DNA from 2 places in the Bradyrhizobium sp. SZCCHNR1043 genome. Region 1 is predicted to be linked to the other one. Evidence: predicted binding sites of a transcription regulator. Region 1 holds the regulator's gene; the other holds the start of a gene.

Region 1 (4,395 bases):
CCGACGGCCGATTCGCCGCCTTGACCCTGCGCGCCGAGGCGCTCGACGATGATTGCGCCCGTGCCGCGCTGATCGTCACCGCGCGCGCCGCGCCGTCATCCTGCGCGGCGGCCGTCATCGATCGCCAGCGCCTGCAGCAGCAGGGCGCCTTGATGCTGGTGCAGCGGGGCACCGGCTTCTCCGTCACGCCGGTGCGCGCTGGCGGCACCGATCGCCCGTGGTGGCCGGCGCCCGCCGAGGCCGGCGAGTTCGACACGACGCTGACGCCGCGTGCGCCGGTGTCGCGGCTTCAGGACGCGACGCCGCCGGAGACGGAGCAGGGCGAGCAGGATTGAGCGCCGGACAGCTCGAACGTGCTGAGATGATACAACGTGCCGAGATGATACACGGTGTCATCGGGTCCATCGAACAGCGAGGGACCTTCGACCAGCGTGAACGCAGCGCCCGGATAGCGTTGCCAGATGGCGATGTCATCAGCCGTGACCGTCAGCCATCCGAACGCAAGCATGTAGCGGCCGGACTCGGAGAGCCGGCCGGCCTTGTTCCAATCGATCTTGTTGACCACGGCGGCAAGCTCCCCCGGCACACAATGCTGGCCGAGGGATGTCGTTCCTATTCGATGCGATGCCGGAGCGTGAGGTTCGCCGGAAAGACCTTGCGCTTGCAGAAACCAAATCTCCCCCGGCCGAAAGCTCGCTCATGGCCGAGAGAAATGCGGACGCGCAGGCGCTCAGGTGATGCTGATGCGGCGAATCGATGTGGCCTGCGAAGCCGGAACGTCCTCCGCCATGCCCGGGCGGCGCTCGGCCGGCTGCTTGCTGACCGGCAATTGTAGCACGGTGACGCGCTGGCCCTCGCAGAGCTGGGTCACCAGCACGTGGCGGCCGTCGGCGAATTCGATCGCGTCGTGATGGCGATCGGGGATGTGCGTCTCGATGCTGTTGAACTTCGCGACGCGCTCGCGGATCGTCCGGGTCCAGAGCCAGCGGCTGTCGTAGCGGACGTCCTCGACAAATGCCAACTCGGTGCCGGGCAGCATGCAGACTGCGACGGTCGGCTCGCTCTCGAGGGCGAAGCCGCGGGTGGCGGTGCCGCGAAACGTCGTCGAGATCAACGTCTCGCCGACCTTGGCGGGACGGGACGCAACCGCATGGAGGCTGTAGTCACACATCGGATCGCTCCTCGTTGAGAGATAGCCGACCCACGCTCCCCCCGGACAGGCGCAGGCCTCTATCAGAGTGGACATCGAGGAGATGTTAGCGCGCGCTTCACGGCAATTCTGCGCTGATCTGCACCGCGTGCGCCCGCGGGCGATCACAAGCGTTTGAGCATGCCGCGCTGCACATCCTGAGGTGCATTCGCGCGTGACCAATTTCGATCGGCGGAGAAGCGCGTGCGCTCGCCGCCGATCGACCGATCGCGTCCGCGATCAGTACTTGCGATACAGCCCGACCAGCTTGCCTTGGATCTTCACCCGGTTGGGCGGCAGGATGCGCACCTCGTAGGCGGTGTTGGCCGGCTCCAGCGCGATCGATGCGCCGCGGCGGCGGAAGCGCTTCAACGTCGCTTCCTCATCGTCGATCAGCGCTACCACGATGTCGCCGGTGTCGGCGGTCTCGTTGCGCTGGATCAGCGCCATGTCGCCGTCGAGGATGCCGGCATCGACCATGGAGTCGCCGCGCACCTCGAGCGCATAGTGATCGCCGTTGCCGAGCATGTCGGCAGGCACGCTGATGGTGTGGCTGCGCGTCTGTAGCGCCTCGATCGGGGTACCGGCGGCGATGCGGCCCATCACCGGCACCGCGACGGGGCGCTCGCCATCGTCCAGCGCGGGAGTGCTGGTGCGCACCTTGCCGAGATTGCCCTCGATCACCGATGGGGTGAAGCCGCGGCGGTTGTTGGCAGCCTGTGACAGCTCGGGCAGCTTGATCACCTCGATCGCGCGGGCGCGGTTGGGCAGCCGGCGGATAAAGCCGCGCTCCTCGAGCGCCGTGATCAGGCGATGAATGCCGGACTTCGAGCGCAGATCGAGCGCATCCTTCATCTCGTCGAAGGACGGCGGCACGCCGGCTTCCTTGAGCCGCTCGTTGATGAACCGCAGAAGTTCGTACTGTTTGCGCGTCAGCATCTCGACCTGGTCCCCAGTTTGTTGTCGTCCGAGTCCAGGAGCTGCGCCTTGAGCACAAACCGGCTGAGAGCGCCTTGGAGTCGGACCATCATCGCGTCGCCCGCAACATACTAAAAACAAATCATGAACGGACACTATATGTTCGATGTGTGTTCCGCAATCCTTAAATTGTAGTGAACGGACCGGGCTTTGCCGGGGGAAACGGCCTAGCTCGGCAGGCGCAGGATCTCGCACGGGCTGCCGGCGGCGGCCTTCGGCGCAAACGCCCGCCGGATCACCAGCGCCTGCGAGAGCGCGAGATTGCCGAGCAGCGACGAATCCTGCTGGGTCACCGGCGTTGCGATCAGGGTGCCGTCGGCGCGCTCCTCGAGCTGCGCCCGCAGATAGTCCTCGCGCGAATCGTTGGCCCCGAGTTCGCGGCCGAGCAGGGCGGTCTCGCGTGGCATGCGAGCTTCGTCGCGGCCGAGCAGCCGCCGAATCAGCGGCACCAGGAACAGGATGGCGCAGACATAGGACGACACCGGATTGCCGGGCAGTCCGATCACCCTCATGTCGCCGAGCCGTCCGTGCATCATCGGCTTGCCCGGCCGCATCGCGATCTTCCAGAACGCCATCTCGACGCCCTCGGCTTCGAGCGCCTGCTTGACGAGGTCGTGATCGCCGACCGAGGCGCCGCCGGTCGTGATCAGGATGTCGGCCTTGGCCTCGCGCGCCCGCCGGATCCCGGCGATCGTGGCCTCCATCGTATCCGCGGCGATGCCGAGATCGATCGGTGTCGCGCCCTCGCTGCGCACCAGCGCCCGCAGGGCGTAGCCGTTGGAATAGACGATCTGGCCCGGGCCGGGCGTCGAGCCAGGCATCACGAGCTCGTCGCCGGTGGCGAGCAGCGCCACCTTCGGCCGGCGCCGCACCGGCAGTGCCGGATGATTCATGCTGGCCGCCAGCGACAGGTCGCGGTCGCTGAGCCGGCGGCCCGCCTTCAGCAGCACCATGCCCTCATGAAAGTCGACGCCGGCGGGCCGGATGTGCCGGCCCTTGATCGCGGCCTCGGTGATCACGACGTGGCCATCTTCGGCGATCGTGTCCTCCTGGATCACCACCGCGTCGGCGCCCTCAGGGACAACGCCACCAGTGAAGATGCGCGCCGCCTCGCCGGGTCCGACCACGCGATCGAACGGCCGCCCCGCCGCGACCTCGCCGATCACCCTCAGCCGCACCTTGGCCTGGGCTGCGTCCGCCGCGCGCACGGCGTAGCCGTCCATCGCCGACATCGCCTCGGGCGGCTGCGTCCGCAGCGCCGCGAGGTCGCGGGCCAGGATGCGGTGATGGGCCTCGTCCAGCGTCACCAGCTCCTCGGCCAGCGGCTCCGCGCCGGCGAGCACGGCGGACAACGCATCAGACACCGGCATCAGGGCCATGAGAGTTCCTTCGGATGGAGACGGCAGATCGAATGAGTCGCCTTCTAACCGAACGCGCACGGCTCGGCCAAGGGCTCAGGCCGCTTCCTGCCTTCTGATCGTCTGATGTTGGCCGCGTCCGGGCCGCTGCCTCACGACCGCGCGAGAAACCCTGCAATCAGTGCGCAGAAGGTCGACCGCAGTGCCAAGGCGTTGGCCGATGCGCCGTTCCGGTTAGCTCCCGCCCCGCGTTCTATCCAGCAGCTGCGCGACAGGCGGCGCGCTCGGTCGTGTGCAGGATATCCGCCACCATGTTCCGCAGCCAGACCGATGCTGCATCACGATCGAGCTGCAGCGGCCAGACCATCGAGACGGCCGGCAGCCGCAGCTTCAACGGCGCGGGACAGAGCGTCAGCCCAAATCGCGGCCCGTAGAGCTTTGCCATCCTGGTCGGTATCGTCGTGATCACCGGTGATGCGGCGACCGTCGCCAGCACGCTGAGGAATTCCGAGGAGGCCGAGACCACGTTGAGCTCGGTCCCGATCTCATCCAGCGCCGCCTCCAGACAGCCCTGCAGGCTGTTGGTCAGCGTCACCAGCGCGTGCGGAAGCGACAGATAGTCGGCGAGGCTGATCGGTGTTTTCATCGCGATGCGCTTTGGATTGTAGACGCAGCTCAGCGCCTGCTCGAACAGGAGCTGGGATCTGTGCCGCTGTGCGACGGCGTCGAAGCAGCCGACCGCGACATCCAAGGCTCCGTCGTCGAGCAGGCGATGCACTTCGTTACGCTCGGTCGGCCGGCTGAGAAGCCGCACGCCGGGCGCCGTTCGACGGAGCACCGCGGTGAGCTCGGGGATCAGCAGCAGCTCGA
Region 2 (4,395 bases), on a different contig from region 1:
CGTCGTCTCGGCTTCATCGTCGAACAGATCGGCCGCCGCGCCCTTGACGCGCCAGCTCACCTCGGCCGGCTTGACGTCGTTCATCGCCAGCGCCCGCGCTGCCCGGCGCCAGCCGTCGAAATCAGTGTCGTTGTCGAGGGTTACGACGTGCATTTCTCTCCTCACGTCATTGCGAGCGAAGCGACGCAATCCAGATTTCTCGTGCGGCCCTGGATCGCTTCGCTGCGCTCGCGATGACGGCTTCCGTTAGAATCCAAATCCCAGCTGCTGCGGTTTCGGCTGCAGCCGGGCTCTGAGGCTGGCGCCGTCGAGCAGGGACGGCTGTGGCCGGTGGTCGGAGAGAACGATGAACGGCAGCGCCTTGTTCCTGATGACGTTGAGCTGGGCCAGATCCGCAAAGCGGATCGTGGTGGTGCGGCGGGTCGCGAGGATGCGCTCCACCGTGCGGGTGCCGAAGCCGGGCACGCGCAACAGCTCCTCGCGGCTTGCTGTGTTGATGTCGAGCGGGAAGCGGTCGCGGTGGCGCAGCGCCCAGGCGAGCTTGGGGTCGATGTCGAGCGGCAGCATGCCTTCGTTCTCCTCGACGATCTCGTCGGCATCGAAGCCGTAGAACCGCATCAGCCAGTCGGCCTGGTACAGCCGGTGCTCGCGCACCAGCGGCGGTGCCTGCAGCGGCAGCGCGCGGCTGGCATCGGGGATCGGGCTGAAGGCGGAGTAATAGACGCGCTTGAGCTTGTAGGCGCCGTAGAGATTGGCCGAGGTCGACAGGATGACGCGGTCATTGGCGTCGTCGGCGCCGACGATCATCTGCGTACTCTGGCCTGCAGGGGCAAAGCGCGGCGGCCGCGCCTTCCGCACCGTCTTCTTGGCTTCCACCGTCTCGTCGAGCTTGAGCCGGAGACGGCCCATGGTGCGGCGGATGGCGCGCTGGTCCTTCTCCGGCGCCAGCCTGGTGAGGCTCGCCTCCAGCGGCGTCTCGATGTTGATGCTGAGCCGGTCGGCATAGCGGCCGGCCTCGGCGATCAGCGCCTCGTCAGCCTCCGGAATCGTCTTCAGATGAATGTAGCCGCGGAAGCGATGCTCCTCGCGCAATTTGCGCGCGACCGAGACGACCTGCTCCATGGTGTAGTCCGGGCTGCGGATGATGCCGGACGACAGGAACAGACCCTCGATGTAGTTGCGGCGATAGAAATCGATGGTGAGCTTCACCACCTCGTCGACCGTGAAGCGCGCGCGCGGCACGTTGGAGGAGGCGCGGTTGACGCAATACAGGCAGTCGTAGTTGCAGGCGTTTGTCAGCAGAACCTTGAGCAGCGAGATGCAGCGGCCGTCCGGCGCATAGGAATGGCAGATGCCCATGCCCGGCGCGGTCGAGCCGAGACCCTTGCCGTCGCGGGAATCCCGCATCTCGGTACCGCTGGAGGCGCAGGAGGCGTCGTACTTGGCGGCATCGGCCAGGATCTCCAGCTTGCGGAGCAGCTCCATACCTTTGAATCCTTTTGATTCCATTCGCTGAATCACATCCGGGGCAATCCCGATTGACTCTCTCGAAGGCGTTAGCTTTATATTAGAACGTATCATGAACAAAGAGGGCCGTCGTGGGTTCAACTGCAACAACGGCAGCGCCCGCACGATGGATGGAAGAGGAGCGGCGACGGATGACCGGCGCACGCATGGATACGCTCGCGCGTCTGCGCGGCCGCATTGCCCGTCTCGAGGCGGGAGATGGCGCACATGACCTGCGCCGGGTCGCGCTCGGCCATGACGAGGCCGACGCCGTGCTGCAGGGCGGGCTGGCCACCGGCGCGCTGCATGAGGTGTTCGCCGAGACCGGCCGTCAGGCGACGGCCGCGACCGGCTTCCTGTGCGGGCTCGCCGCGCGCGTCGCGGCGCGCCGCCCGCTGATCTGGATCCGGCAGGATTTCGCCGAGCGCGAGATGGGCGCGCTGTCGATGAGCGGGCTCGCCGAGCTTGGCCTCGACCCGCGCCGCATCGTGATCGTGCGGGCGCCCGATCTCGATCACGGCTTGCGCACCGCGGCCGACGCGCTCGCCTGCGATGCGCTGGGCGGGGTGATGCTGGAGGTGTGGGGCGAGACGCAAAAGCTCGATCTCGTCGCCAGCCGCAAGCTGACCCTGGCCGCGCAGGAGTCCGGCGTGACCGCGCTCGTGTTGCGCATTGCAGCCACACCCGAACCTTCGACCGCCGAGACGCGCTGGATCGTCCGCACCGCGCGGTCGCTGCCCTCGGCGCCCTGGATGGCCTGGGGCGCGCCGCGTCTCGACGCCGAGCTCATTCGCAACCGTCACGGCCAGACCGGACGATGGATCATGGAGTGGAGCCCCGATGCGTGCCGTTTCAGCGAACCGGCGGCGGATCCTCAGCCTGTGGCTGCCGCGCCTGCCCATCGATCGGATCAAGCGAAACTGCTCCGCCGATCGGCGTGACGACCTGCCGCAGGTCGTCGTCATCAAGGACGCCAATGCGCTCTTGATCCATGCGCTGGACGAGGCGGCGGCGTGCCATGGCGTCAGCCTCGGCCAGCCGCTGGCGAACGCCCGCGCGGTCTGTCCCGACCTCGTCGTCCACGAGGCCGACCTCGCGGCTGACGCCAAGATGCTCGAAGGCATCGCCGACTGGTGCGACCGCTTCACGCCGCTGGTCGCGCTGGATCCGCCGCATGGGCTTTCGCTCGACATCACCGGCTGCGTGCATCTGTTCGGCGGCGAAGCCAAACTGATGCGGTCGCTCTGCGATGCGCTGACCGCGCACGGTCTCACCGTGTCGGCAGCGATCGCCTCCAACGCCGTGTGTGCGCGCACGCTGAACCGGCAGGTGCATGGCCGCATCGTGCCTGACGGCGAGGAGGCGGCCGCGGTGGCGCCGCTGCTGGTGGCAGCCCTTGGCGGCAGCGAAGCGATCACGCTCGGCCTGCGCCGCGCCGGCTTGAAGACGATCGGCGACGTCGCGTCGCGCGGCCGCAACGAGATCACGGCGCGGTTCGGTGTCGCCTTCACCCGCGTGCTGGCCCAGGCGCTGGGCGAGGCCGATGCGCCGATCAGCCCGCGCAAAGTCCCGCCGGACTACATCGTCGACAAGCGCTTCGCCGAGCCGGTCGCGACCGACACGGTGATCGCGGCCAGTCTTTCCAGTCTCGCCGCGATGCTGGTGGCGGCGATGGCACAGCAGGGCAAGGGCGCGCGGCGGCTCGAGGCCTGCTTCTTCCGCACCGACGGCCTGGTGCGCGTCATCGCGGTCGACACCGGCCAGCCGGTCACCGAGGCCGCAATCATCGACCGTCTGTTCCGCGAGCGGCTCGACGCCCTGAATGATCCGCTCGATCCCGGCTTCGGCTTCGACATGATCCGGCTGTCGGCGAGCCGCAGCGAGATCGTGGTGCAGCAGCAGCGCGATCTCGACGCCCATGTCCACGACAATGACGAGCTGTCGGCGCTGATCGACCGCATCGCCGCGCGCATCGGCGGCAAGCGTGTGGTCGTGCATCTGCCGGTCGACACCCACATCCCGGAACGTGCGGCGTTGCCCTTACAGGCGCAGCAGAATCTTGCGGCCGCCACGGCGGCCGATTGGCCGGAGCGCAGCGAGGGCGAGCCGCCGCTGCGGCCTCTGCGGCTGTTCGCGCGCCCCGAAGTGATCCAGGTGATCGCGGGCGTGCCGGACGGCCCGCCCGCGCGCTTCGTCTGGCGCCGTGCCGCGCATGCGGTGGTGCGCGCCGAAGGCCCGGAGCGCATCGCCATGGAATGGTGGCGGCCGGACGGGCAGGGGCTGACGCGCGACTATTTCCGCGTCGAGGACGAGCACGGCCTGCGCTTCTGGCTCTACCGCGACGGGTTGTATGACCGCGAGCTCGATCAGCAGGAGGGCCTGCCCGTACAGCCCGCCTGGTACATGCACGGTCTGTTCGCATGAGGGTGGGGGAGATGGCACACATCCCGCGCCGACCCCGCTGCTCACCCTCCCCTGGAGGGGGAGGGTCGGCTCGCATGCGCGCATGCGAACCGGGGTGGGGTGACAGACCATCAGCGTTTGCGCTGCCCGTTGTCCTCGAGGCCAACTTACCGGCAGCTGAGAAGAGCTGGCGCAATGACAACCGATTGCTGGGCTCACCCCACCCCGCCGCGCGCTCTGCGCGCGTCGACCCTCCCCCTCCAGGGGAGGGTGGGCAGCTGTGCAAGCCGGTGCGTTGGGGCAAATCACCTGCAGGAGGCGGGCAACGCGCTGTCACGGAAACAGCCTGCGCGGTCGCGCCATGATCCCCGTCCCCTATGCCGAGATCGGCATCACCACCAATTTCTCCTTCCTGCAGGGTGGCTCGCATCCGCAGGACTACGTGCACCAGGCCGCCGCGTACGGCCTCGAAGCCATCGGCATCGC

Evidence for each region. The regulator LexA, encoded in region 1, represses DNA repair genes until DNA is damaged. The targets are predictions, from matches to a motif close to TGTTCNNNNTGTGTTCNG.
Region 2: a site for LexA is predicted at 1,569-1,586, ahead of QX039_RS25740 (DNA repair protein). Genes of this name have one in related genera too.

The regions. Positions count from the first base shown of each region.
Region 1 covers NZ_JAUEYN010000005.1:116,421-120,815, forward strand. The annotation lists gene QX039_RS10260 (ComEC/Rec2 family competence protein) at 1-335, shown strand, start outside; gene QX039_RS10265 (hypothetical protein) at 290-565, opposite strand; gene QX039_RS10270 (hypothetical protein) at 731-1,171, opposite strand; gene lexA (transcriptional repressor LexA) at 1,430-2,128, opposite strand; gene glp (gephyrin-like molybdotransferase Glp) at 2,335-3,546, opposite strand; gene QX039_RS10285 (LysR family transcriptional regulator) at 3,779-4,395, opposite strand, start outside.
Region 2 covers NZ_JAUEYN010000015.1:151,271-155,665, reverse strand. The annotation lists gene QX039_RS25750 (UdgX family uracil-DNA binding protein) at 1-153, opposite strand, end outside; gene QX039_RS25745 (putative DNA modification/repair radical SAM protein) at 247-1,485, opposite strand; gene QX039_RS25740 (DNA repair protein) at 1,659-2,447, shown strand; gene QX039_RS25735 (DNA polymerase Y family protein) at 2,347-3,930, shown strand; gene QX039_RS25730 (error-prone DNA polymerase) at 4,271-4,395, shown strand, end outside.